DNA from 3 places in the Virgibacillus salarius genome. Region 3 is predicted to be linked to each of the others. Evidence: riboswitches for the same ligand, from Rfam matches in the RefSeq annotation. Region 3 holds a riboswitch; each other region holds the start of a gene.
The links. A riboswitch is a leader RNA that binds a small molecule or an ion and turns the genes downstream of it on or off. The one in region 3 is predicted to bind thiamine pyrophosphate.
Positions count from the first base shown of each region.

Region 1: linked by a shared signal. The riboswitch ahead of ABDZ84_RS06750 (thiamine phosphate synthase) and the one ahead of tenA (thiaminase II) in region 3 are both predicted to bind thiamine pyrophosphate.
Region 2: linked by a shared signal. The riboswitch ahead of thiT (energy-coupled thiamine transporter ThiT) and the one ahead of tenA (thiaminase II) in region 3 are both predicted to bind thiamine pyrophosphate.

Region 1 is NZ_BAAACY010000045.1:5,256-12,266, forward strand. It holds gene ABDZ84_RS06735 (cytosine deaminase) at 1-1,254, shown strand, start outside; partial or broken gene ABDZ84_RS06740 (transposase) at 1,364-1,660, opposite strand; gene ABDZ84_RS06745 (BCCT family transporter) at 2,060-3,610, shown strand; TPP riboswitch at 3,754-3,865, shown strand; gene ABDZ84_RS06750 (thiamine phosphate synthase) at 3,967-4,581, shown strand; gene thiO (glycine oxidase ThiO) at 4,565-5,716, shown strand; gene thiS (sulfur carrier protein ThiS) at 5,676-5,876, shown strand; gene ABDZ84_RS06765 (thiazole synthase) at 5,880-6,644, shown strand; gene ABDZ84_RS06770 (ThiF family adenylyltransferase) at 6,644-7,011, shown strand, end outside.
Region 2 is NZ_BAAACY010000023.1:6,165-13,175, reverse strand. It holds gene ABDZ84_RS04310 (carbon starvation CstA family protein) at 1-1,717, opposite strand, end outside; gene ABDZ84_RS04305 (hypothetical protein) at 2,090-3,520, opposite strand; gene ABDZ84_RS04300 (YflT domain-containing protein) at 3,633-3,983, shown strand; gene thiT (energy-coupled thiamine transporter ThiT) at 4,495-5,064, opposite strand; TPP riboswitch at 5,174-5,275, opposite strand; gene ABDZ84_RS04290 (M3 family oligoendopeptidase) at 5,535-7,011, opposite strand, start outside.
Region 3 is NZ_BAAACY010000044.1:559-7,569, forward strand. It holds gene ABDZ84_RS06520 (permease prefix domain 1-containing protein) at 1-388, shown strand, start outside; gene ABDZ84_RS06525 (hypothetical protein) at 402-1,037, shown strand; gene ABDZ84_RS06530 (MerR family transcriptional regulator) at 1,307-2,044, shown strand; gene ABDZ84_RS06535 (hypothetical protein) at 2,288-2,431, shown strand; gene thiE (thiamine phosphate synthase) at 2,773-3,390, opposite strand; gene thiM (hydroxyethylthiazole kinase) at 3,394-4,167, opposite strand; gene thiD (bifunctional hydroxymethylpyrimidine kinase/phosphomethylpyrimidine kinase) at 4,164-4,970, opposite strand; gene tenA (thiaminase II) at 4,970-5,656, opposite strand; TPP riboswitch at 5,721-5,823, opposite strand; gene thiW (energy coupling factor transporter S component ThiW) at 5,812-6,309, opposite strand; TPP riboswitch at 6,514-6,625, opposite strand; gene ABDZ84_RS06565 (DUF2642 domain-containing protein) at 6,905-7,011, shown strand, end outside.

The sequences.
Region 1 (7,011 bases), on a different contig from region 3:
AATGCTTCCTTACGAGGAAAAGCTGGAAAATGGGATATTACTATTAAGGATAAAATAATTACGTCTGTTACGCCTGCTAATACAAAAAGGAATGGGACAGATGCGATTGATGTAAAAGGTTCACTTGTGTTACCTCCATTTATTGAGCCTCATATTCATCTCGATACGACGCTTACTGCAGGAGAACCAGCATGGAATCAAAGTGGAACATTATTCGAGGGGATACAACGTTGGTCAGAACGGAAAGCTTCCTTAACGAAAAAGGATGTAAAAACCCGTGCTAAGAAAGCATTGACATGGCAAATTGCTCAAGGAATTCAACATGTACGTACACATGTTGATGTTACTGATCCGAAATTAATAGCTTTACAAGCATTATTAGAAGTTAAAGAAGAAATGGCACCTTATGTAGATTTACAGTTGGTAGCTTTTCCTCAAGAGGGAATCCTGTCCTATCCAAATGGTAAAGAATTAGTAGAAGAAGCATTAAAGTTAGGTGCGGACGTGGTTGGTGGAATCCCCCACTTTGAATTTACCCGTGAGTATGGTGTGGATTCGATGAAGATCGCTTTCGACCTAGCAGAAAGGTATGATCGTCTTGTTGATATTCACTGTGATGAGATTGATGACGAGCAATCACGTTTTGTAGAAGTAGTGGCTACAGAGGCATATGAACGCGGATTAGGTTCCAGGGTAACGGCCAGTCATACAACGGCTATGGGCTCCTATAATGATGCATATGCGTATAAGCTGTTTCGTTTATTAAGACTTTCAAATATCAATTTCATTTCCAATCCACTCGTTAATATCCATTTACAGGGACGATTTGATTCCTATCCGAAGCGACGTGGTTTAACGCGTGTGAAAGAATTACTAGAAGCAGAAATGAATGTCTGCTTCGGACATGATGATATCTTTGATCCGTGGTATCCACTTGGTACAGGAAATATGTTGCAGGTGCTCCATATGGGCATTCATGCTTCTCAATTAATGGGTTATGAACAAATTATTAATGCTATCGATCTCATTACAACAAACAGTGCAAAAACAATGAATATCGAAGAACATTATGGAATTGAAGCTGGAAAACCAGCAAACATAATCGTCTTGGATGCTGAAGATGAATACGAAGCTATTCGTAAACAAGCTTCCGTACTCTATTCAGTTCGTAATGGAATGATAATTGCTGAAACAAAACCAAGCGAATCACATGTTCATTTATTAGAAACAGCAAAGGTGGACTTTCAGAAATAGACTTAAAAGAGACTGATACAAAAGAATAAAGAAACAATTAAAAACGGACGATAATTAGTTGAATGAAGTGCCCCCTGTCAAGTAGACAGTGGAAATAATAAAAACTGACTTAAGCGGTTTTAGCTCTAAATTCGATAGGGCTAAGGCCGTTTAGTCGTTTTTGATATCTATCATAATTATAGAAATGTATATAGTCCTCTATGGATGCAGATAATTCTTCAAAGGACTCATATTTATTTAAATAATACTTCTCGCTTTTCAGTGTTCCCCAAAAAGATTCCATCGGCCCATTATCAATACATCGTCCGACTCGTGACATACTTTGCTTCATGTTTGCGGCATCTATCTTTTGCTTAAACATTTTAGATGTATACTGATACCCCCGATCGCTATGAATAAGCGGGCGATCTTGCAGATTTATTATATATAACTGGTAGTAAGCCTCTCACTTCAACCCAATAAAGTGAAATCAATGTTGGTAAATGGGAGACTGCCAATATTGGTTCAAAGGCATTTAGGTCACACACTTGTGGTACGAACAATCAGTGAGAGAAAACAAAACCCTCATTGATTAAAGTTTCACTTTATGGAAAAATTATAATCAAAAGTTAGTAAGACTGCATTCTTCCTTTGGTAATTTATTAAACTTGACAGGTTTTCGGAAAAAATGTATCCTTTAACGCTGTGTGTTAATTTAAAAATGCTTATTAAATCTCACATACAACTGACTAAATAAGTGAAAAGCAAAAAGGTCAGTATATGGTTATGTGAGATTTTTTTGTATGGAATTGAGAGGAGCAGATTGTTGAAGAATAGAAAGAAGCAAGATCAAACCATAGATAAGCCAGTTCTTTTTCTAAGTGGAGGGGCGCTACTTGCCTTTGTAATTCTTGCATTAATAAACCAGGAAATGGTCACCTATGTAGTTAATACGATGTTTAATTGGTCGGTAACCTATTTCGGCTCGATATATCAAGTTCTAATGGTAGGAACTCTAGTCATTGCATTAATACTTGGGTATTCAAAGTTTGGGAAAATTCGTTTAGGAAAATTAGAAAAGCCTGAGATTGGAACGTTCAAGTGGATTTCGATTATTATGTGTACGCTGCTAGCGGCAGGTGGTGTTTTTTGGGCAGCGGCAGAACCGTTGAGCCATTTTTTAACCATCCCACCACATTTCTCAGGAATTGAGGCTGGGACTACAGAAGCAGTAGTACCTGCACTTGCAGCAAGTTTTGTCGATTGGGGTTTTGTCTCATGGGCAATTTTAGGAACATTAGGTACGATTGTATTCATGTATTCCCATTATCATCGAAATGCACCATTAAAGCCAAGATCGATGCTTTATCCGATCTTTGGCGATAAGATTATGAAAAAAAGTGCACTTGGTACGTTTGTTGATGCCTTTTCGATTGTGTCAGTGGCAGCTGGTACGATTGGTCCAATTGGATTCCTTGGATTACAAGCAGGTTATGGATTAAGTGCATTGTTCGGTGTACCAAATAATTTATTTGTACAATGTCTTATTGTTATCGTTATTGTTCTAGCAGCTGGGATTTCTGCTGCGACAGGAATTCATAAAGGAATCCAAATTTTAAGCAGCTATAATATTATTCTCGCAGTTTGTTTAATGGTTGCTGTGATTATTCTAGGTCCAGCATTATTTATTTTTGATTCCTATTTGCAATCATTTGGATTATATGTCCAAGACTTCCTAACCTTAAACACCTTCCGTGGAGATGGAGCTTGGCTTGGCTTATGGACCGTTTTTTTCTTTGCTTGGTTCATTGGCTATGGTCCAATGATGGCGATGTTTGTTAGTCGTATTTCTCGTGGTCGCACAATTCGAGAGCTTGTAACTGCTGTTGCGGTAATTGCACCTGTGGTAACGACGTTCTGGTTTACAGTTGTTGGTGGCACAGGGATTTTTGCTGAAATGAATAACCCTGGTGCCGTATCTGAAGCTTTAAATAGTGCTGGACCTCCAGCAGCTATGATTGCTATCGCAGAACAATTGCCACTTGGTACGATTATCGGTTTCTTCTTTTTAGTAGCAACTATTGTGTTTGTATTAACGACAACCGATTCGATGTCATTAACCATCTCGATGGCGATTACAGGTAATGGAGACCCATCGAAATTCCTGCGTGTGTTCTGGGCAATTCTTATGGGACTTGTCGCAACTGTACTCATCACTATTGGCGAGGATAGTGTTGGATCGCTACAATCCTTTATTGTGGTGACGGCTGTTCCTGTATCGTTACTCATGTTAACCACATTTTGGACCGCGCCACGCGCAACTCGTGAACTTGCAAAAGAACAAAAGATTGATGAAGTTAAACGCTATACCAAATAAAAGAGATGTTAAGGGGCTGGCTCATTAGGTCAGCTCTTTTGTTAGTAGAGAATGGCAAAAAAATAGAAAATTGTTCATTTTTGGTAGACGAATAGTCCAAAATCATGTATTTTATAGACAAATGCATATTGAATAATTAAATTACGCTTCACTAGGGGTGCCTTTACGTAATGGCTGAGATCTATGTGTGACATGGAGACCCTTTGAACCTGAACTGGAGTAAGAACCAGCGGAGGAAAGTGACAGGAGTAGTGTGTATCAGCGACATATACCTTTTTTAGGATATCGTTATAGATTCATGCCACTTTTCCTTTGCTGGAAAAGTGGCATTTTTTTGTAGAAAAGGAGAGGAAGTGATGAAACTAATTGCGGTGACTACCGGTGAACAGGAGGAGAAATACCTTATCCAGACAATAGCGAGTATTATTCCCTATCTTGATGCTGTCATTCTACGAGAAAAACAAATGACCGAGCAGGACTATTCTTTGTTCATTCAACGTGTGCTTGCACAAGGAGTTCCGGAAGAAAAACTAATTATTCATGGCCATACAACACTACCTGGTGAAACGAATGTGAAGACACTTCACCTTTCAGAAAAGCGAATACAAGAGGTACACGATCTCCGAAAACAATCCCCCGGTTTACAAGTAGGGGTATCGACGCACTCCAACGAAGTAGCTAAGAGAGCGGAGCAGCTAGGTGCTACGTATATTTTGTATGGTCATGTCTTTTCGACAGCGAGCAAGAAAGGGGTGAAACCAAAAGGAGTAGAGAAATTAGCAGCAGTTGCAAAAGAGGTGAGCATTCCCGTTTATGCAATCGGTGGAATCACAAGCGCAAAGGTAACGGATATTTATCAAGCGAAGGCAAGTGGGATTGCTGTAATGTCAGGTGTTTTTAGTCAAAATAATCCACTGCAGGCAGTGCAATCGTTTCGAAAGGAGGTGAATCGATATGAAGAGACACGTTGATGTAGTGGTTATAGGTGGAGGCGTTATTGGGCAATCCATTGCTTACTATTTAAGTAAAAGTAGGGTTGTAACGACGGTAATTGAACAAGGTAGAAGTGGAAGAAAAGCTACACAAGCTGCTGCGGGCATGCTTGGTGTACACACAGAAAATGATCAGGAAGGTACGTATTATCAATTTTGCCAAGCAAGTAGAAATATGTATGCATCTCTAAGCAAAGAACTATTTTCGTTATCAGGGATTGATATTCAGCTTTCCACCAACGGTATGCTCGAGATAGCTACGAATGAAGAACAGAAGCAAAGACTGCGAGCAAAACAAAATGCATTTGAAGGCTTAGAATGGTTGGATGCGGAAGGGATTAGGCAACGAACATCAGCTTTATCCCAGGCAGTAGGGGGATTATATATGCGGCGAGATGGACATGTAGAACCATTGAAAGTGTGTGAAGCTTTTAAACAGGCATCTTTATCAATGGGAGGTCAGTTGATCGAGAATTGTCAAGTTGGAGAAATAGTCCATGACCATGATGTTTTTCATATTCAAATCGATAACGATGTTATCTCAGCTGATCATGTTGTTGTAGCGGCAGGTGTAAAAAGTGGGAGGTGGTTTGAAGCGACAGGATTAATGAATCCAATGGTCCCAACAAAAGGAGAATGCTTTGCCATAAAGCCAAGCATTCAATCTATTCAGCAGACGTTATTCTTTCACAATCTGTATTTGGTACCAAAACGAGACGGACGCTATATTATTGGTGCAACTAGCTATCATGATGATAGCAATAGTTATACGTCAACAGGTGGCATTTTTGAATTAATGAATCACTTATTGAAGTTGTTCCCATCGTTTAAGCAGGAAGAACTGCATAGCTGTTGGACTGGTGTTCGTCCGGGCACCAAAGATGGTAAGCCAATTATTGGAGAACATCCTGAGATTCCCCATTTGTATTTTGCAACCGGACATTATCGAAATGGTATTCTTCTTGCTCCTGCTACAGGGAAACTAGTTAGTGATATGGTCTTAAAGCGTTATGTACCATCATCGATCCAGCGTCTTTTTACACCAAATCGTTTCAGGAAAGGGGGGATCACATATGCAGATACACGTGAACGGACGTCAGGTGGAGGTAGCTAAGGATTCAATTATTGGCGAGTTACTAAAAAGCTTTAACATTCAAGCGAAACTCGCGATAGTCGAACAGAATCAACAAATTATTAATAAAACAGTGTATGACGAAACAATATTAACTAATGGGGATACTATTGAAATTGTTCATTTTGTAGGAGGAGGATAAGTCATGTTAACAATTGGCGAAAAATCATTTCATTCCCGACTGATGCTAGGTACTGGAAAGTACCCGACATTTCAAAGTCAAAAGAAGGCGGTGATAGCATCCAAAACAGAAATATTAACCTTTGCCGTCAGGAGAATGAACATATTTGATGAAAACGAGCCGAATCTGTTAGAAGAATTAGATTTGCAGCAATATGATTTACTACCAAATACTGCTGGCGCTAAGACAGCAAATGAGGCGGTAAGAATTGCCCGTTTAGCTAAGGCTACAGGTTTATGTGACATGATTAAAGTGGAAGTTATCGGTTGTGAGAAAACCTTGCTGCCTGATCCTTTTGAAACGATGAAAGCTTCAGTACAACTGCTAGAGGAGGGCTTCACTGTATTAACCTATACCTCTGATGATGTTGTATTAGCAAAACGATTGGAAGAAGCAGGTGTACATGCAATTATGCCAGGGGCTTCACCAATTGGATCGGGTCAAGGCATTATTAATACAATGAATTTGCAATTTATTATCGAACAATCCGACATCCCCGTAATTGTCGATGCAGGGATTGGTTCTCCGAGTGATGCCGCTTATGCCATGGAGCTTGGAGCAGATGGGGTTTTATTAAATACAGCTGTATCTGGCGCAAAAGATCCAATTCAAATGGCGGAAGCGATGAGGTTGGCTGTACAATCTGGACGATTAGGATATAAAGCAGGCCGTATTCCCAAACGAATGTACGGAATGAAGAGTAGTCCAGAGACGGCGATGATTGAATGATAACAGGACGGTATGCTCGCCAGGAACGCTTTGCCCCAATTGGACAGACTGGCCAGCGCCAATTAGTGACCAAACATGTTGTCGTAATTGGCGCTGGAGCATTAGGAAGTGCAAATGCGGAAATGCTTGTTCGAGCAGGAATAGGTAAGCTGACGCTGGTTGATCGCGATTATATCGAACTTAGTAATCTTCAGCGTCAGCAGCTTTATACAGAAGATGATGCGAGACAGAATCGAACGAAGGCAAAAGCAGCTCAACGAAGATTAAAAGCGATTAATCCGGAAGTGGAGATTACGGGAATTGTAGAAGAGTTTTCTGAGGAGAATGGAGAGAAAATAGTACAAGATGCCGATTTTGTTATTGATGG
Region 2 (7,011 bases), on a different contig from region 3:
GTTTCCCATCGTTTCCTCTCAATACAGAGAATGCAGTTATACTTATCCAAAGTGCAAATATAAAGATAATTGCACCAAAAATAAATAATAATATATCAGGAGATGAGCCTAACCACGACCATTCAAATAAAACCTGCTGGAACATCGCATAAAGTGTCATAAACATTAAGAACACCATTGGTATGAATACAACTGCATAGTTTCGCCCTAATCGTTTCAACCAAACTGCGATAAGCATCAAACTAATCCCTGCCAGTAACTGATTGGCTGTACCAAATAGTGGCCAAAGTTGATAACCTCCAGACCCAAATCCTTTCGGACCTTCTGGTAATAATACAAGCGCAGCACTCGATGCAACTGCCACAGTTGTTGCCACATGTGTCCGTGTTAACACTGGAAGATTATACTCACTACCTAATTCAGCAATGATGTAACGCATGAGTCGAACAGAAGTATCTAAAGTCGTAGCTGCGAAACTAACGACAATAATCGATACAATCGTAACTGCTACATCTGGAGGAATGGCAAGTCCCCCTGCCAGAACAGCGGCCCCTTCAACAAAGGTAGCAAGTCCAGAAGCATTGGCATCAGAGAAGCTGCTATAGGTAGCCATAAATTCATCGGTACTAGCAAAAAAAGTAGCAACAGCAATAATCGATACTAATGCTAATATTCCTTCACCTACTGCTCCTAAGTAGCCTACAAATCTTGCATCTGTTTCCCTATTCAATTGCTTTGACGATGTTCCTGATGAAACAAGTCCATGAAACCCTGAAATAGCCCCGCATGCTATCGTAATAAATAATAAGGGAAGCCAAGGTGTATCCGGGTTAGCATTCGTAGCTGGAGCAGTTATTTCTGGATTTGTAAATAATAATCCTAAGTAAAGAATTCCTAGTCCCACTACAAGCTGATGTGAATTAATAAAATCTCGTGGCTGTAATAATTTCCAAACCGGAAGTGTTGAGGCAATATAGACATAAATCATCAAAATGACGATCCAAATCAGAAATGCCGAAGAAACCGCTCCTAAACCAAATAAACCAGCTCCAGCTTCACCACCCATATAATGAACGAGATCAATTTGAAGAAATTCTACCTTACTAGCAACAATTGCAGTTAAATACATAATTGCTAATGCTAACACGGATGGAATAAGCATTTTTCTGTTTCGTTTATATACAGCATAACCGATCCAGATAGCTAATGGGATTTGAATAAATACAGGAAGCACACTTGCTGGGTAAGATATAAATAAATTTGAAATTACCCATGCAAATACCGCATTGACCATTAACACTAGAATTAAAATGATAAATAAAAACAGTATCTTCGCTCGTTGACCAATTAAACGATGTGCTAATGTACCTACAGATTGACCTTTATTTCGCACTGACAAGACCAATGTTCCAAAATCATGCACACCCGCAGCAAATACAGTTCCAAGTATTACCCACAGGAAAGCTGGCAGCCATCCCCAATAAACGGCAATTGCCGGACCCAATATTGGTGCAGCACCAGCAACCGAAGTAAAATGATGCCCCCATAGTACGAATTTATTTGTAGGAACAAAGTCCACTCCATCACTGTAACGATGTGCTGGTGTCACATAGGTTGGATCAAGTTTAAAAATTTTTTCCGCTACAAAACGCGAATAGTAGCGATAACCTAATGCAAAAACGATCATACCTATTAATGCAACTAAAATACCTGACACTTCTTTATCCCTCCCTTTATCAAATAAAGACCCGTCCAATTTTAGCACGTAATTTTTTAAAGACGTATCTGTATGAGAATATGTGAATACGCTTTATTTTAGTACTGTCTTTCTGCTTTTACATGATTCATTGACCCTTATGTATGGTTTAAAAGGTAATCCCTTATTTATACAGGAAGGATATTTAATAAGGGACCACCTTTTTATTTGAGTCCATTCATACAATTTATAAAACGTGAAACTTCAATCCGTGGGGAGGTTGTTTATCCCCTACTGATTGTTAGGTGAACCAATCGGACATTTACTGGCAGTTGCCCCCCCACTTATCCATTTGGTTTCACCTTATTGCTTGAAGTGAGGGCTTACTGCCAGTTATATGCGGGATAAAATAACTACCGCTACAATTGTTGTAATGACTAATCCTACGATAACAGGTATAAAGTTTTTACGTACTAATTCCATTACCGATACACCACAAAAACCAGCGATAGCGATTAAAGAAGACCATGCAACGAGCGTACCACCACCAGTCCATATCGAACCCATTTGCCCTATTGCTGCAAGGGTGGTTGCATCAATGGAACCGTTTTGTAATGATGCCGCTAGAGAACCAGTAAGTGGAAGCCCTGAAAAACCAGAGCCATCAAGCCCTGTAATAATACCAATAAGCAAAACGCTGAATCCGGCTAACAATGCACTTTGTGGAAGATATTCCTGAGTCGATTGAACGAGATCAAATAGGAATGCAGGTGAACGCTCCTCCATACCTAAAATAGCTCCTGCAAAGTCTGAACTACCTAAAAAGAAAAATCCAGCAATTGGAATAACCGGACCCATTGCCTTAAAAGCAAAAACAAATCCATCTGTTATATGTGTTGTTATATAATCGAGCGCATGCTGCCTACGAAATGCAATGGTTGATAATAATAGCAAGATAACTGCAACACCACCAATAAATGCTGCTCCATCTCCTCCTTCTAATCCGCTCATTCTTCCTGTATTAAGCTTTTCATAAACCATGTAGCTAACGACGCCAGTTAATGCCAGAGGAACAAGAATAGCAAATAATTTACTCCATACACGTAGTTCATTCGTATGTTGACTTTGTGTATACTCCTTTGTTGTTTGAATGTTTTCAAGTTCTATGTTGTTTCGCACATCCTCCTTCGATCGAATTGTTTTTCGATACATTATATAAGCAAGCATAATAGCAATACCACCTGTTATAAGTGACAAAATAAGTGCTTGATCGGCAACCACAGCTGTTTCTACTCCTGCTGAGGTAGCAGATAAATTGGGGGCAACTTGCACAATATAATCAGAGGAAAGTGCCATTCCTTGACCAGCTATTGCTATTGCTACTGCAGCCGTAATTGCTGGTAGACCTGCTCGGATTGCAGCGGGTACCAAAAGCGCACATATTAGGGGTACTGCTGGTGTTGGCCAAAAGAATAGAGATATCAAATAGGTAGCAATAACTAAAACAAAATAAGATATATGACCATTTACCATTATTTTTTGTATTGGCTGAATCATTCGTTTATCTGCACCTAAATCACGTAATGAATTTAATAACGCGAGCATAAAGGTGATGATTAAAAAAATACTAAATAGTTCTTGTGCTGCTACAAGATTTGCATGAAATATTGCGGTAAATCCAGCAATTAGACTACCTTTATAAACCCACGCAATAATAAATGTACCAAATAACGTTGGTAATACGATCCCCTTCCGCATGACCATTGTGCCTATAATTAGTAAGGTAAACAAACCATATAAAATATGGGATATTGAAAGCTCCACGCCAACCTCTTCCTCTCCAATGGATGTGCTATAGCCTATGCAATTCGTACATGTTTAGTTCTTCTAGCGTTGGGTATGATAATAATGAAAGATTGATAAGGAGGTAATTTTAATGAAACCATTTATAAAAGAATATACAAATGATCAGCAATTAAAGGAAGCTATTCAAATACTAAAGGATAAAGGTATTCATAAAGAAGATGTGTATGTTTTATCCCATGATGATGATCGAACAAACCGAATAGCTGATGGTGCGGATGCGAATACCATAGGAATAAGGGAAATGGATATTGGACATGCCGTTGGTAATCTTTTTAGTACACAAGGTGATGAACTAAGAACGAAATTAACCGAAATAGGATTCTCTCAAGCAGAAGCTGAAAACTATGAGGAAGATATGGATGAAGGAAAAGTACTCTTGATTGTAACTAACCATGAGGAAGTTAATAGGTATTTACAATAAAAGCATAAATCTCTACTATACAGTAGTTTTTCATAATTAAACGTTTTAATCTGTCAGTAAGAAAAAGATAACTTGCTTATGATAGGCAAGTTATCAATGCTGTTTCACCAATTCTAATTGGGTGAAGCAGCTTTTCTCATAGTCTAGGAAGAAAATATAAAATTTACCCATTTGGATAAATAGGGGCGTGTTGAGCCGCGTCCAGCTCCAGCGCCCAGAAACGATGTGACTTCACAATCGCCCGCCCTACGAGCTGACTAGCTCCAGTCGCTACGTTTCTAATGCGCTTTTGTTATGAAATAAAGATAATAAAGAGCTTGGGAAAAAACAAAATATTTCTTACTCTGAATAATCATTTTATCAGTCTCGATAATAATTGCCGCAATTGATTAAGCTTGATTTCACCTCTCACTATAACTCTAAACTACTAAATAGAAAATAGTGGGCAAAATCCTCGAGTCAATAACTACCCACTAATCTTCGTATATTTATTATGAGGAAAACTCCTAGATTAAGCGGACATACGTAATAGTGTACGTGGTTGTTTTTGAAATAAAAAGAACACAAGAACCGTACTTAATATAAAGCCAGGTAACATGTACGACCCGTTATATAGCAACGAGTATAACCATACAGGCTGACCTTCTGGCGCAAATTCACCAAAGAATACAATCCCTCCAGTGAAATGGGCTAAAAAGCGTAAAGCTGATCCTAAAAACACGCCTACAGCAATATAATATAGGCTTGTTTTCGTTTTTCCTTCTTTAACTGCTGCTTGGACAGGTTTTGCAAAAATTCCTGCAAAACCTAATACGGTAAACGCAACAATATAATCTAAGAACCCTTGTAGGGGTACGAAGACTGTTGGCCCAAATAATAATTGTAATCCTCCCAACAGCAATCCAGCTAATAAACCGCCCTTGACCCCCCAGCGAAATGCGACAATAAAAATCGGTATCATCGCAAAGGATATGGAGCCACCTTGAGCCCAAACCTTAAATGATAAAAATGGTATAAAATCCAATAAAAATGCAAAAGCTGCAAAAATGGCTACTTCTACTAAAAATAATGTGCGCCTCATATCTTTCTCCTCCCCTTTTTTATGCAGTTAAGTAACTTATCCATACAAAAAAAGCAATGCCAAGGGGAAGACTTCCTGATGGGGAATCTGCTCACATTACTTTTCTGTCCATCAAAAAAGCCACCATCCCTACGCTAGTACTAACTAACAGGTTCAAAGGGTAAGAACAGTTATGTTCACTCTCAGCCAATTGGCTCCCCCTGTAGGCTTCTAACTTATATTTGCTTCTTTTGTCTTACTGTTTAGTGAAACTTCAATCAGTGGGGGTTTTTGTTTATACCTCTGATTGAGAGATAAACTAATCAGACATTTACCGGCAGTCGATTCCCCCACTTACCAATAATGGTTTCACTTTATTCCTTGAAGTGGGGTTCTTACTATCAGTTACATGTGGAATAAATAAGAAACTACTTTTCACTGCCTATTTACTACAAGTATTGTACATGACATATCGTAAAAACACAACAGCGTTACAACGAAAGATATTCGTCAACATCATTGACACATAATTGAATAGCAGCTTCCCAGAATTCAGGCTTAGTTAAATCTGTATCCAAATGTTTTTTAGCAAGATCCTCTACGTTCATGCGACCAGTATCCCTTAAAAGCGAAATATATGCATCTTCAAAACTATCTTCGTTTTCTTGTGCTTTTGCATAGATACCTAGACTGAAAAGATAACCAAATGTATAAGGGAAATTGTAAAATGGCACCCTTGTTATGTGAAAATGTAATTTAGATGCCCAAAAATTAGGATCATACTCCGATAATGCATCACAATATGCCTCTTTCTGTGCTTCTATCATCAAATCGTTTAATCTTTTCACTGGCACTAATCCTTGTTTCCTTTCTTCATAAAAACGCCTTTCAAAGATAAAACGGGAATGTATATTCATAAAAAAAGCAATGCTCCGCTGAATCTTATCCTCTAATAAACTTTTCTTTTCCGCAATCGAACGTGCGCTTTTTACCGACGCATCTGCAACAACCATTTCAGCAAATGTTGACGCTGTTTCAGCAACATTCATTGCATACCGTTGATTAAGTCCATTTACATCATTCATTACATGTTGATGATAAGCATGCCCTAACTCATGAGCTAACGTTGCAATATTAGATGAAGTACCTGAATAAGTCATAAAAATGCGTGTTTGCTTACTATCAGGGAAACTTGTACAAAATCCTCCCGGACGCTTATTTGGACGATCCTCAGCCTCAATCCACCTATTTTCAAAGGCCATTTTCGCAAAATCAGCCATTTGGGGACTAAACTGATTAAAATGTTCGACAATAAAGTCAGCCCCTTCTTCAAACGACGAAGTCTTAACCACTTTGTTTACTGGTGCTCCAACATCATAAATACTTAGTTTGTTAAGTCCAAGTAGTTTGGCCTTGTTCATAAGATACTCTACAAAGGGATGCTTATATTTTTTTATTGCAGTCCACATCGCATCTAATGTTTCTTTTCTCATACGGTTCAAAGCCAATGGTTCTTGCAAAACTTCATTCCAATTTCTATGCTTATATGTTTGTAAACGAAAGCCAGCTAGGTGGTTTAATGTTTGACCAAATAAACTAGCGTTATTCTTCCAAGCTTTATCTAGCTGTTGAAACACTTGCTTACGATATGAACGGTTTGGGTGTGTTAGTTTATTTGTAGCCTGCCCAATAGAATAGCTTTTCGTTTCCCCATCCTCTACCATATCTACACTCATATTTCCTATAATCACATCGTACATTTGTCCCCAAGCGTGATATCCATCAATTGCCAGATCATTGATAAGAACCTCTTGATCTCGCACCAATTGTTCTTTTGCATGATTTCTAAACTCTTCTAACACATATGCTACATCAACTAAATCCTCACTTTTTACAAGTTGGTCCCATACTATGTCAGGAATGTCGACTAGTTTTTGTTCAAATGTCGTTTGAATCGTATCCATTTCG
Region 3 (7,011 bases):
TATTGGATATGTTGAGGAATTATTTAAAAACATTCCTGAAAGTGAACAAAAAAACGCAGTTATGCAAGAAGTAACCCAAAACCTTGAAGAAAAGGTCTGGGATTTGATGGAACAAGGAAAGGCAGAGGAGGATGCGATAAATAAAGCTATTGTTGATTTTGGGGATATTGAAGATTTAAAGCAAGAATTAGGCGCAAAACAACCTGTGAAGAGGAATTTGCCTAAGCTTAATTTATGGTATTCCATATGGAGTAGTCTTCTGATTATTTCCTTGTTCGTATTTATTAACTTTTACTACACACCAGATATCATTTGGTTTGTATATCCAACATTTGCAGTACTTTGGTGGCCGCTAACAATGTACTTTTCTTGGAAGCGTAAAAAGTGAGGAGGAACACAATGTGAAAAAAATTGATTTGGCTTTTTTAGTTACAGGCTCAGTAATGACAATTATTTTTCTATTTATTGTAAATATGTTAACAAGTGTAGAACATATTTGGTTTATGTACCCAGCCGTTGTAATGTTAGTTTTCCCGTTAGGGTTGTATTGCTATAAGCAGAAGAAACAGACGTTATTTGCTATTATTACTAGTACATTACTAGTAATTCTTCTCATCATTGAGAACAGAAGTACTCCTACGTATCCATGGGTTTCGTATACAGTTATTCCGTTGGTTTACTGGCCGATTCTTGTGTTCTTAGGGGCTAAAGCCAAGACATTACGAGTTGCAGTTGTTGGTAGTGGCGTTGCTATTCTTTATTATTTTTTACTAAACGTAATAGTCTCTCCGCATACTCCTTGGGTTATATTTCCCGCCTTTGCTGTATTATGGTGGCCGCTATCTGTGTATCATGTGAGAAGAAGTACGTATTTTACTTTTTCACTCCATGCGTCATTACTTCTTTGTTTATTTTTTATAATGGTAAATATTATTTACTCACCAGGTACCATTTGGGCCATTTATCCGATTTTCGCCATTCTTTGGTGGCCATTAAGCCTGTATTTTTTTGTATATAAACGGAATACGGAATCATGAATCAAGCGTGTAAACAGCCGCTGAATGGTGCTTCAATACAGCAACAAATAGTTTAGAACTAGAAAAGCAGGATGGATTCGAATGTTACCAAAACATTTCGAATGATAGTTCTGCTTTTTTTTACTGAAATTCTTTGTTCCAGTTCTTTTTGTTTGGATATAGCGATTGGTAACCTGTATTTAGAATTTAAATATGCTGTTAATTATTTTTTCTATTGACTCTAACGTTACGTTATACTTTATAGTAAGTTTACAGGGAGGTTAACAGCTATGAAAGTAAAGGAAGTAGCTGATTTGGTTGGGATTAGTGTGCGCACACTACATCATTATGATGAAATTGGGCTATTGACTCCCGAACAAACAACCGAATCAGGATATCGCATTTATTCAGAGAATGATCTAGAACGTTTGCAGCAGATTTTATTTTTTAAGGAACTTGATTTTTCTTTGAAGAAAATTAAAGAAATTATTGACAGCCCTTCTTTTAATCAAGCTGAGGCCTTAGAGATGCATCGCAAAATGCTGCTTGATAAAAGGAGGCGAATCAATACAATGATTGGAACGATTGATAAAACATTAAAGTATAAAAAAGGAGAGATTGTAATGAGTAATCAAGAAAAATTTGCCGGATTTGACTTTAGTCATAATCCTTATGAACAGGAAGCGCGAGAGCGTTGGGGGGATAAAGCAGTTAATAAATCGAATGCAAAACTTAATAGCTTCACAAAAGCTGAAAAAAAAGAGTTTGAGGAAACGTTCCATGCGATTTATCGTAAATTAGCCGAAGTTCGTCATGAAGATCCTGCCTCTGAAATTGCTCAAGAACGAATTGCTGAATGGTATCAATTCTTAAATCGTATAGGAACGTATTCACTAGAAGCTTTTAAAGGACTAGGCCAACTATATGTAGATGATGAACGTTTCACAAAAAATATCGATCAATATGGTAATGGTTTAGCTGTATTCATGCGAGATGCGATGACTGCCTATGCTGATAATCTTCAATAAATAGAAGGAGGCAGGAATGCTTCAGTCTCTTTTCGGTTAATCATGCTGAAGTTTTTACGAACAGTTTATTATCTATAGAGCTATGTGCTTATTCCCTTCAGTCGTTATGGTAGTTCTAAAGGCTACTTTATGTAATAGGATTGCTACTATATTACCAAAATTCTGATTTTTATATACAATTAGAGAGTGACAGTGTATAGTAAAATGTAGATAGATTATTATAAAAGGAGTAGTGATAAAACAATGAAAAAGTTATTGCTGGGTAGTTCCATTCTTACCATGCTTCTTTTCTCGTCTATTTCAGCATCGGCAGCAGTGTCACCAGATTCCGGTGTGAATGGGTGTAAAGCGGGGAGTAAACACCATTGTAAGCGATATGAACTATAGATTTATGTTGATGAGCCTGTAGCTTGGAGCTACGGGTTCTTTTTATTCAAGTGGATAAATATGGGCGTGTTGAGCCGCGGCCAGCTTCAGCGACCAGAAACGATGCGACTTCACGAATCGCTCTAATCTAAGTCATTATTGGCTCGGAAGCTCACCATGATTCTTTCTCTCGCTCCAGTCGCTACGTTTCTAATTGGGCGCTTTGCTTTTATTCGTATAAAGAGTCGCAGGATTGACGAAAAAGCAAGCGTAAAAAAAGCTGTGCCGATTGTTTTTTATTGGGCACAGCTTTAATTGTTTTGTGTGCTATTTCTGCACTCTTTGAATATAGATTGTTACTACTATAATTGTAGAACAGCTTTATTAATATCTTCTGCAAGGGTTATAGCGGATATGATCGCAACCCCATCCGCTCCCGCTTGGATAACAGAAGCTGCATTGTCTGTAGTGATACCACCTATACCCACAATTGGCAGGGAGGGATAAGCTTGTTTGATATCTTTTATCCAATTCGGTCCAATCGCTGATTTAGCATCCTCTTTTGTTGTAGTAGAAAATATTGGCCCCACTCCTAAATAGTCAACAGAGGAAATGGGACTATTTACTAATTCTGTTTTATTTGATACAGAAAGGCCGACCCATTTATTTGGAAAACGCCTACGTAATTCCAGAGCAGATACATCATCCTGACCAACATGGATACCATCTGCATCTAATATTTCAGCAAGTTCTATGTCATCGTTAACGAAGAAAGGTATACGATAGTTTTGACAGATATTCCGAAGTTGTTTTCCTAAAATAAATTTTTTATAACCAGTTAATGACCCGTTTCCTTTTTCTCTAAATTGAAATGCTGTTATACCAGCTTTTACTGCTTGTTCCAAAATATGCTTTGGATCGTTATGGCAGTTCTGACTACCCATAATAAAGTATTTTCTTAGAGCATCCTTTAGCTGCAAAGATTAATTAACTCCTTTCAATTGATCTAAGTCTTTGGAAAGGGCGTCTATAAATGCTGGTAAGAAGCTTCCAGGACCAAGCACATATTCTTGAGAAGCCGCGTGTTCAGCAGCAAGTCCATAAAACTGTACTGCTGCCAATGCCTTAGCTTCTAGAGCATGATTAGTTGTTAAGCATGCAGTTAGAATAGCTCCTAATAAGCAGCCTGCACCAGTAATTTTTTCTAGCCATACATGACCAGTCGTGTTGTGAATTATTTTCCCTTCACTGTAAATTACATCCGTCTCACCAGTAACTACAGCAGTTGTATGATAGGCTTTGGCAACTTTAACGGCAATTTCTTCTAGATTACCGTCCCCAATTGACTCAACACCTTTTGTTTTCCAAGGGATCTCCACAAGCTGTGCCATTTCACCAGCATTACCTTTGATTGCGGTAAACTGTACTTCGTGTAGCAAATGCTTTACAGCTTCTTGGCGAAAGGTTGTAGCCGCTACGCCAACTGGGTCAAGTACGACAGGGATACCTTTTTTATTTGCGGCTATTCCTGCTAGTTTCATAGCTGATAGCTCGTTTAAAGTTGTTGTACCAATATTAATAAGTACACCATTCGCAGCGGTAGCCATTTCTTTAGCCTCTTGTTCTGCTTTTGCCATTATCGGTGCTCCACCAAAGGCTAACAGACCATTAGCTGTAAAATTCATGACTACTTCATTGGTTAAGTTATGGATCAATGGTTTTTGTTCTCTAACTGCTTGAATAATGGATTGTGTCATTGTTCCACCCTTTCTTTGCGTACCGCCCAATGATTTGTAGGTCCGTTACCGGCACCAAGTGAAAAGGAGTATTGAATAGCAGCTGTTACATACTGTTTCGCCTGCTTTACAGCTTCGTAAAGTGGTAGACCTTTACTTAGATGAGCAGTAATTGCCGCTGAATACGTACAACCTGTACCATGTGTATTCTTTGTTTGAAACCGCTCTGCTTCGAACGTGTAAAGCTTATTCCCATCATATAAATAGTCGACGGCTTTACCTTGCAGGTGGCCACCTTTAACAAGTGCTGCGCGTGCTCCAAAGCTTTTGACGATCTCGAAAGCCGCTTCTTGCAAATCACTTGTATTATCAATAGATTGTCCTGTAATATACTGTGCTTCAGGAATATTAGGAGTAACTACAGTCGCTAATGGTAATAGCTGCTGTTTGAGAAACGATCGAGCATCTTCCGATATTAATGGATCGCCACTAGTTGCAACCATGACAGGGTCCATGACATAGTTCACAACTGATTTGGACAAGTGCTCTGCAATAACCTGCATCATATCTTTGTTCGCAATCATACCTGTTTTTATGCTATGCACAGGCATATCTGATATAACTGAGTTTAGTTGCTCATTTATCATCGTAACAGGTAGATGGTGTACGTTTTGCACACCGGTTGTATTTTGTGCCACAACAGAGGTGATTACAGACATTCCATATACGGTTAGTTCTTGAAATGTTTTTAGGTCTGCCTGTATGCCAGCACCGCCACTCGGATCTGTTCCAGCAATAGTCAGCGCGCAAGGTATGCTAGCCATTAGCTGTTCACCTTTTCTGCGTTTGGCCATGATTCACATGTGTAGGCCATTTCCCAGAATTTAAGCTCCAGCTGGCAGCTTTTTCGAAAAGCTTCTCTAATGAGATCTTTTTCATCCTTGGCAGCATTTTCTGCAAGTATATCCAACCGTTTTCTCAATTCAAAGGTGGTATTATCTACATCACCACTTGCATAGAAACTAATCCAATCGTAAAAAGGGTGATCTTTATTAGGATTATACTGCTCCATTAATTCCCTACCAATTTCTAAGTATGTCCAAGGGCATGGAAGTAGAGCTCCTAGTATCTCACTAGACGTTCCCATTTGTGCATGATACATCATATGTTTAATGTAATGATCTGCAGTAGGTGGCAAAGGGTGTCCTTGTAAGGACGCATAGTCCACACCGATATGATTGCAGAAGTTATGATGTGGGTGGATTTCATCGTTTAATATAAAATTTATTTGATCAAAGAAATAAGCAATATCATCACGTTTCTTTGATTTGGATAGCGCTATTCCATAAATTTGCATAAAGGCATTTAAGTATTCAAAGTCCGCTTTAATATAATGTGCGAGCGCATCTTTAGAAATCTCGCCAGTCCCTATCCCCTGAACAAAGGGATGATTAAAAATAAGCTGGAAAATATCATTGTTTTCTTCTCTTAATTGATCAGTGAAATTCATATTTAGCCTCCTTCTATTATGGGAAGCCACTAGAGGTGTAAAAGTAGATAAATAGAGGATAATAATATGTTCCCCACTACTTTCCTGCGCTGGTATTATCCAGATCAGGTTCAAAGGGACAAAGGAAAAGTCCTTATCTCAGCAACAAAGCGCCCCTAGTAGTTTCCTTGTACGCGTATCGTATCTTCTTGCTTTACTCGTAATAAAATGAACCAGCCAATAAATGCGCCAGTTATGCTACTTACCAAAAACGATGGCATGAAAATGAAAGCGCCAGCAGCACTGTCCATAAACAATTTAGCAAATGGAACCGCTATGAATGATCCGATAATACCAGTACCAATGCTTTCTCCGATCACAGCCCACAGCTTTCTACCAAACCACTGATAAAAAAGCCCAGCAAGGAAAGCACCAACCATTGCTCCCGGAAAAGCAAGTAATGTACCAATCCCCAGCATATTTCGTAAAATTCCAATCATAAAAGCTATGACTACGGCTGGACCAGGTCCCAGTATTACTGCCGCCATTACATTTACTGCGTGCTGCACTGGATACGCTTTAGCAATTCCAGCAGGAAACCATAAGAATTGTGCTCCTAATGTTCCAATTGCTACGAAAATTGCCATCAATGTTAATACGTGCGTTCTTCTCACTTATTCCCTCCTTTCTATAAAAAGTGAGCATAGGACAACAATAGGAATTACCGACAATATGCGGTATAGCTTACGTCCTACACGCCTCTCCCCAGTAGCTATGGATGCTAAAGGTAGACAGCAAAGCATAATATACATCCACTCTGTTCTTATGAAAAAAACCAGATCCTCCATGGACCTGGCTTTGTGTAAGAAAATAGAAAGACGTTGCGTCTACTACTTCCCTCCGCTGGTATTAACCAGATCAGGTCCATAAGAGTTAGAAACGTCACGTGTTTCCTCTCAGCCCACATATTGGGCACCCCTAGTAGTTAAGTAACTTGTGAATTTAATTATGCTTTCAGCAACTAACTGAATCAAGCATAACAAATATATTGTTATTTGTCATGGGAAAAAGAATATAGCGTATTAACCTACAGAGTTATTTTTATAAACGCGTAATTTTAATATCACTTAAAGATAGCAGTCTATTAAGTTTTATTTATAGTTATATGATATTTGTTGAATTTATGTTATTTGGAAATAAATGCCCTTACGACAAGATGAATTTAGCATAGGGTAAATAGAGATATATTAAAGAAAGGGTGAAGATAAAATGGTAAGCACTCCCTCTACGATTAGAGAATTACTTCAGAGTTTGGTGAACGAACAGATAGAGATCACTACTCCTTTTGGAACAGTAACAGGGACTCTTTTGAAGGT